Regions from separate parts of the Neobacillus sp. GCM10023253 genome, predicted to be linked through region 1. Evidence: riboswitches for the same ligand, from Rfam matches in the RefSeq annotation. Region 1 holds a riboswitch; each other region holds the start of a gene.
The links. A riboswitch is a leader RNA that binds a small molecule or an ion and turns the genes downstream of it on or off. The one in region 1 is predicted to bind cyclic di-GMP.
Positions count from the first base shown of each region.

Region 1 (2,271 bases):
TTGAAAAGGCTGATTTACCGAAACGGTCCGATTTGGCAATGACGGTGTATTCGTGTTTGCCTTGAGCTAAATCAGTTGCATAATAAGAATTTTTTGTTGTTGTTTGGATTAATACAGGTTCACCATCTACTAATTTATAAACTTCGTATTCAGTTACATAAGGAGCAGTAGACCAGCTAATAAATGCGCTGTTTGGAGTATCCTTCTCAATGGAGGCTTTTGGTGCCTGCATTTCCGGGAATACAACTGATACATTGTAAATTTTCGGGACAGATTCGCCAAAACGATCGCTCACTGATACGATCTCAAATGTATAGTCACCTTCCGGCAGATTACTAAAGTAATACGAACGATTAGAGGTGGTTGTTATCAATTGTTTTTGGCCATTGATTACTTGATAAAGTTTATATGTGTCGGCATATGCCGCAGAAGACCACATAAGCAAAAGATCGTTCCCATTATAGAAATATGGGTAAACTTGATTAGGCGGAAGCATTTCCGGGTAGGCAATAGTAACCGTAATTGTGCTTACAACGGTTGATTCACCATATTTGGAACTATAAGAGGTGACTTCATAAACATTTACACCTTCTGGAACGTTAGTTACATATTGTTTTGTATCAGTTGTAGTGGTTATTAACTTTCTTTCACCATCGACAATTTGATATATACGATAGGAATCAGCATATGTTACATCATTCCATCTTAAAATAACATTACTAAAATCATTGATATAAGAAGTTAAACCGCTCGGTGCGGCCATATCTGGAAAAACAACATTAACAACTAAGGAAGTTGGGGCTGATTCTCCATACTGTGTATTAAAAGACGTGATCTCATAAACGTGTTCACCTTCAGAAACATTAGTAAAATATTGATACCCTTTTGATGGTGAAGCCAGTAATTCCCTTTGGCCATTTTTAACTTCATAGACTTTGTAGTTTGTAGCAAACTCAACTAGGTTCCACTTTAATGAAACATCATTGCCGTTCATAATATTTGAAGTTACGCCGCTAGGTGCTTGCATATCAGGATAGTTAATTTCAACATTTAATAATGTTGAATACGGAGACTCTCCTGTGCTATTATAAGCCGTTACCGTATACGAGTGAGTTCCTTCTGATACACTTGCCACGTACAAATAAAGGTTTGTTGTTTGTTTCTTTAAGACATATTCTTCCCCTACTTTTTCATATACGCGGTATCCACTTGCGCCGGTTATCCCGTCCCATCTTAAAATGATATTATCTATACCATCGAGAGAGTAGCGCAAATTTGCTGGAGCCGTAGTTAGATTACTCGCTGCAAATGCCGATGTAATCGGTGAAAATAATTGCAAAAACAATGCAAATAATACAAGGAAAGATAATTTCCTTCTTACTTTTCCCATACCTTTTCCTCCCAAAAAAAATGTGAAAACATATGCGAAAAAGGCACTATAATGCGGCAACCCGGCTGACATACTTTTGGCAAAAGGTTAGTCCCGCAGCTTTGCGTCCTACAGTTTCCTGTAATTTGCCCTTTTTCACGAAAGAAAATATATATACCCGTAGCTTAAAAAGAAGTCCCTTCAAACAAGAGACTTCTTTTTAATTGGAATAATCAGCTATTAACCACGAAGAAGCTGTAAAACGCCTTGAGGCTGTTGGTTAGCCTGTGCAAGCATAGATTGAGCTGCTTGAGAAAGGATATTATTTTTCGTAAATTGCATCATTTCATTCGCCATATCAACATCACGTAAACGCGACTCAGCCGCTGTTAAGTTTTCGGAAGAGGTTCCAAGACTGTTGATTGTGTGTTCTAATCGGTTCTGAATTGCCCCAAGTTTAGAACGTTCAGAAGAAACTTTGCTGATTGCACCATCTAAAACTTTTAATGCATCCTCAGCACTTACTTCACTCATTAGTGAGATATTTACACCATCTTTCTTAAGACCTAATGCGACTGAGTCCATTGCATTTATACCAATTTCCAAAGTTTGACCAGAATTTGCTCCTACATGAATTGAAACTGTGTTGTTAGCTGACCCCACTGTAATGGTAGATTGATCAGCAGCATTAATAGTATCCTTAAATGATAATTGCAGATTGGAAACTTGAACAACAGAGTTGGAACGAACCGCAATTCTTCCATCTCCAGTACCCGCAGCGTTATCTCCATTAATATCTACCTGAGCGATGAAGTCATCTTTATTCCCCGCAACTTGAAGCTGTTGTAGTCCACCATTTAGGCCGCCATTCATTTCATCATTGAAAGATGAGCGTGAGATTC
Region 1 covers NZ_JBHSHV010000026.1:40,423-42,693, forward strand. Annotated here, with positions in the region: gene ACFPA1_RS22880 (OmpL47-type beta-barrel domain-containing protein) at 1-1,390, opposite strand, end outside; cyclic di-GMP riboswitch class I at 1,443-1,530, opposite strand; gene ACFPA1_RS22885 (flagellin) at 1,610-2,271, opposite strand, start outside.

Region 2 (2,271 bases), on a different contig from region 1:
GCATTTATCAGGAAACATTTCGAAGTATATTAATATGAAGTATTCCTTTCTTTCCTACAGTATGATTTATGCCCTATTCTTCCTAACTATTGTAGAAGGAATCAGATGGTACCTTAAAGAGAAAAAATCAGAGATAGAATTGGAATGTCATGAATGCCATCATGATCATTCACATGACCATAAAAAGCCTTCTTTTGGAAAAAAGCTAAAAAGAACGGTTTCGTATACGATGATTGTTCTTCCCGCTTTGACAGGTGTGTTTTTGCCGGTAGCGACCCTAGATTCACAATTAGTTAATGCCAAAGGATTTAGTTTTCCTACTTTAGAGGACGGGGCCGACCGTTATGGCATGCATCAAATATTAAATCCCGACATGAGTAAATTTATGGGCCAGGATGCATTTACGGATTTAGTCAAAAAGGAATTCAAATCGTATAAAGGAAATGACCATATTACCTTAACAGATGAGGACTATTTAAAAGGCCTGGAAGTCATCTACAATTTTTCCGGGGAATTTGTTGGGAAAACCATGACGATGAAGGGTTTTTCATATAACGGTCCGGGGTTAAATGGCAACCAAATCTTTTTATTCCGATTTGGGATTATTCACTGTATTGCTGACTCTGGTGTGTTCGGAATGATGATTCAATTTCCTGAAAATGTCCACATCCCAAATGATCAGTGGTACGAAGTAACGGGAACGATGGACACGATGTATTATCAACCTTTTAAAATGAAAATCCCTATTTTAAAAGTGACGGATTATAAAATTATTTCACAACCGAAAGATGCGTATGTTTATCGGAATAGTTTTTAATATAAAAAAAAGAAAGCTCCAAGCACTTTAAAAAGTCCTTGGAGCTTTCTTTTTCGAGTGGCTTCTGCGCCTCTAATCAGAAATGCCAGTCTGGAAAAACGTCTTTTTTCTATCATAGCGTTCTAAGGCAACCAAAAATAACCTTCTTTTCAACAATTCTTTTTCTAACAATTTGTAATTTTTGTCGGCCATTTTTAGTAAAGCTGTTATGTACCTCTCTATAATATTTTCATCACTAAGTTCCACCACGTCCATTTCAAGTTCGTTGTCATAAGCAAGTGTAGTCAAATGAAATCCCCCTAAAATATCTACTATTTTAGGCAGCTCAGCCATCCTAGTTTCATCGAACCCTTAGACCTGTAGCTTTGCGTCCCAATCTTTCGAGTGGTTTGCCTTTATCTAAATAAACTAATTATTTATATTATATTACAATTTTTTCAAATATTACATAAAAATATTTTTTATGGTAAACATAAACTAAGAAAAGTGACAATTATAAATTTGATTCCATTGTTAACATCCCTGCCAGCTTTCTTGTTGGCAGGGATGTTAAATAAAACTTTTAATTTTTTAAGCGTCCAGTTTGGGTTTGAATTGATTATGTTATGAAAAAAATAATCAAATTGAATTCAATTCCCATGATTTAATTTCTTACCACTTTTTCATTCTTTTTGCCTTCATCTATTGGCCCAGGTGCAATACTTTGGTCATTGGCTGTCAAATCGATGCCATAATCTTTAGCAAACACCATATGAGTTTCCACTAGTACGTCCTTTGAGTTTTCGTCTAAATTGAAAACCCTGGCACCGCGCAATCTGTTTCGATCAGCCCCCGAAAGGCCGTATGCACCAAAACCAGTGCTGCCGGAATAGCCGAGCAGGATTCCATAATAGTTACCCATATAAGTATTTACGTGGTCATGTCCGCAGAAGACCCCCTTGACATCTCCTCTTTCCAGCATAGCTGAAAACATTCCGCTGTTGATTGGCCCTGGGCATTCCTCTTCATTTCTTTCTCCAACAATATTATGTTTGTTTACAGCATTTGCGTGATCAGCATCTGTTCTTCCGTCCACACTTCCGAACCACATAAATCTATGTTCCCAAAGCGGGATATGAATAAATACAAGCGATGGAACCTTATGCCCCCACTGCTGCTCAAGTTTTTTCGATGTCTCATAATACCAGTTGACCTGGTTCATACGAAGCCAGTCCCATGTCGGGTATCCTTTAAAATCTTGTCCCGCAATCGTTTGAGGGGCATATCTTCCACTGTCAAGCAACCAAAGGTTGAATGCCGCATCTGTACCTTTTGAATTTTTGATAAGAAGATTCATGTTTCCAGTACCCGTTATGTCTTTTACCCCAGGTGTGTTCATATTGTATCGGTAAGACATATAAATGCCCAGCATGTCCTCCTCATTTAGGCCGCTTTTTGGAGTGGAATCCTCATCA
Region 2 covers NZ_JBHSHV010000006.1:34,542-36,812, forward strand. Annotated here, with positions in the region: gene ACFPA1_RS07645 (TIGR03943 family putative permease subunit) at 1-817, shown strand, start outside; gene ACFPA1_RS07650 (hypothetical protein) at 890-1,105, opposite strand; cyclic di-GMP riboswitch class I at 1,134-1,221, opposite strand; gene ACFPA1_RS07655 (metallophosphoesterase family protein) at 1,461-2,271, opposite strand, start outside.
Region 2: linked by a shared signal. The riboswitch ahead of ACFPA1_RS07650 (hypothetical protein) and the one ahead of ACFPA1_RS22880 (OmpL47-type beta-barrel domain-containing protein) in region 1 are both predicted to bind cyclic di-GMP.

Region 3 (2,271 bases), on a different contig from region 1:
GCCTTATAATCGGTCCAATTCCCGTCATTTAGTTTATACTCACTTTTTACAATCGGGCTGCCACCAGTTTTTACGCCATTTTGAATCTCAAAGGTAACATTTGTGTTTGTCCAATCCGGATGACTTAATAGGATAGTTGGACGGGAGGAGGCGTTTTTATCAATCTTTACTACACTCTCTGCGACTGCACTAGGGTTATTTAGATTATCCAGTGTTCTGGCTTGAATTGTTGTTTCCCCTTCATTTGTAACTGTTATTCGAGCGCCTTCGGTATAATCTATCCAATTGTCTTCGCTTACTCCAATTTTATATTGAGTCTTTTGAAATCCACTTCCACTATCAATCCCAGGGGTTATAGTAAAAGTAACATCTTCGTTCGTCCAATTGGATGTACTTAGGAGAATCTCTGGTGTTGTTGGGCCCGTTCTATCAATTTTTATTACAGTTTCTCCCGCTAAACTTATATTGCCTGCACGGTCAATCGTTCGACCATAAATTGTTTTTACACCCTCTGAGGTTATTTCAATCGGACTATTTCCATATTCTTTCCAATTCCCACTGTCAATCTTGTATTCGTTTCTTAGAACACCGCTTCCATTATCGGTTCCAGGTAATAAAGTAACAGTAACTTTATCTTGGTTCGTCCAATCACTTGGTGAAGCCGTTAAGATTGGGCTTGTAGGGGCTGCTTTATCTATTTTTACAACTGCTGTAGCTTCAGCACTAGTATTATTTGCTTTATCTGTTGAGGTTGCAAATATTGTTATTACACCTTCACCAGGTACTGTGACACTCTGTCCGGTGTTGTAAGATTGCCATGTTCCGTTAGTCCCGATTTTATATTCAGTCCTATCAACTCCACTCCCACCCTGTGTATCTTCTCCTGGTGTAAGGGTAAACGAAACACTCTGATTGGTCCAATCAGTTACATTTGGACTTAAGTTAATCGTTGGCGATGATGGAGCTGTTTTATCTTGATAAGCTGCACACGACTTATGTGTTGGATTTTTTGCACAAAATTCAGGGGTTCCGGCACCTTGATCTTCATTTCCAGCGGCATTTACAAACCCAGGTGAACTTAATGATCCCATTAATACAATTATTAAAATTATATTAAGGTATTTTCGTAGAGCTCTTTTTTTCATGATTATCCTCCTAGAACTAATTTCGAACTACCTAAGAGGGCCGGTTACACTACTAACTCCATATAACCTAAGTGTCCAGATTGCCGGTTATATATCATCGCTTCCCAAAGTATAAAAGTATTACCTGAAATGATAATTTCCATAGCTCACCCTCTTCCCATTAACCCCTATATCGATATCACCTTTATAGGGTGTGTTCTGTTTATAGAACTATATATCTATGAAAATATTATAATTTAAACTATAGTTTATAGGTATTTTTTCCCTTCGACATGTTCCAACTAGTTTTCGGCAAAATTCAACAAAACCCCCAAAAGTTATTAAAGAATTGTAGAATCTCATTCAATCCAAAAAAGAAGATACCCCTTAAGAGCACCTTCTCTCACATGCAAAGTCTGCAAACACAATCAGAGTATTACTGAATAGCAATCCCATTTACATATAATGTGCCGGTAGTTGAAACTTTCTCAACGTTAGTCACAATATGCCCTGATTTCCCTGGGAACTCTTCCCCAATTGTAGGGATGTCACCAACCTCCGTTAAAATGCCTTCGTATCCTTTCAGATTAAAACCAGTATATTGGTTAGCTTTTCTTGGATCGTATGAAACATTGCTATCAATAGAAGAGGTTCTTTCATGCGTTACATAATGTGTTTGCTCCCCCTTTGTACCCTCACCAGTATCCCATGTGACCGTTATTGCATAAGTATCTTCCGCTTTATACGTGAAAACGAGATTATTAGCCTCTTTCTGCATTTGGGCATTATTGTAGCCTAAAGCAGTTTGAACATCACCTTTACCCACAAAACCTATTCCTGATGATGAGTCGAATGTTACTGCAGCAAACGCTGAACTTGCCATAAGTCCTAGAGCTAAAGCTCCTGCTGCTACCCCTGATAAAATCCTCTTCATAGACCTCTCTCCTCTTAGAAAAGTTTTTATTAAAACCTAAGAGGGCCGGTTACACTACTAGCTCCATATAGCCCAAGTGTCCAATTTAAGGCTATACTTCAAAGCTTCCCCAAGTAAAGGATGTAAATCCAATTTAAAAACTATCATTACATCCTTTAATTCACGATATTTTGTAATATTGCGTGGCCACTTTAATATAAAAATATCGTTTCT
Region 3 covers NZ_JBHSHV010000027.1:83,744-86,014, reverse strand. Annotated here, with positions in the region: gene ACFPA1_RS23970 (OmpL47-type beta-barrel domain-containing protein) at 1-1,145, opposite strand, end outside; cyclic di-GMP riboswitch class II at 1,176-1,259, opposite strand; gene ACFPA1_RS23965 (hypothetical protein) at 1,561-2,058, opposite strand; cyclic di-GMP riboswitch class II at 2,095-2,176, opposite strand.
Region 3: linked by a shared signal. The riboswitch ahead of ACFPA1_RS23970 (OmpL47-type beta-barrel domain-containing protein) and the one ahead of ACFPA1_RS22880 (OmpL47-type beta-barrel domain-containing protein) in region 1 are both predicted to bind cyclic di-GMP.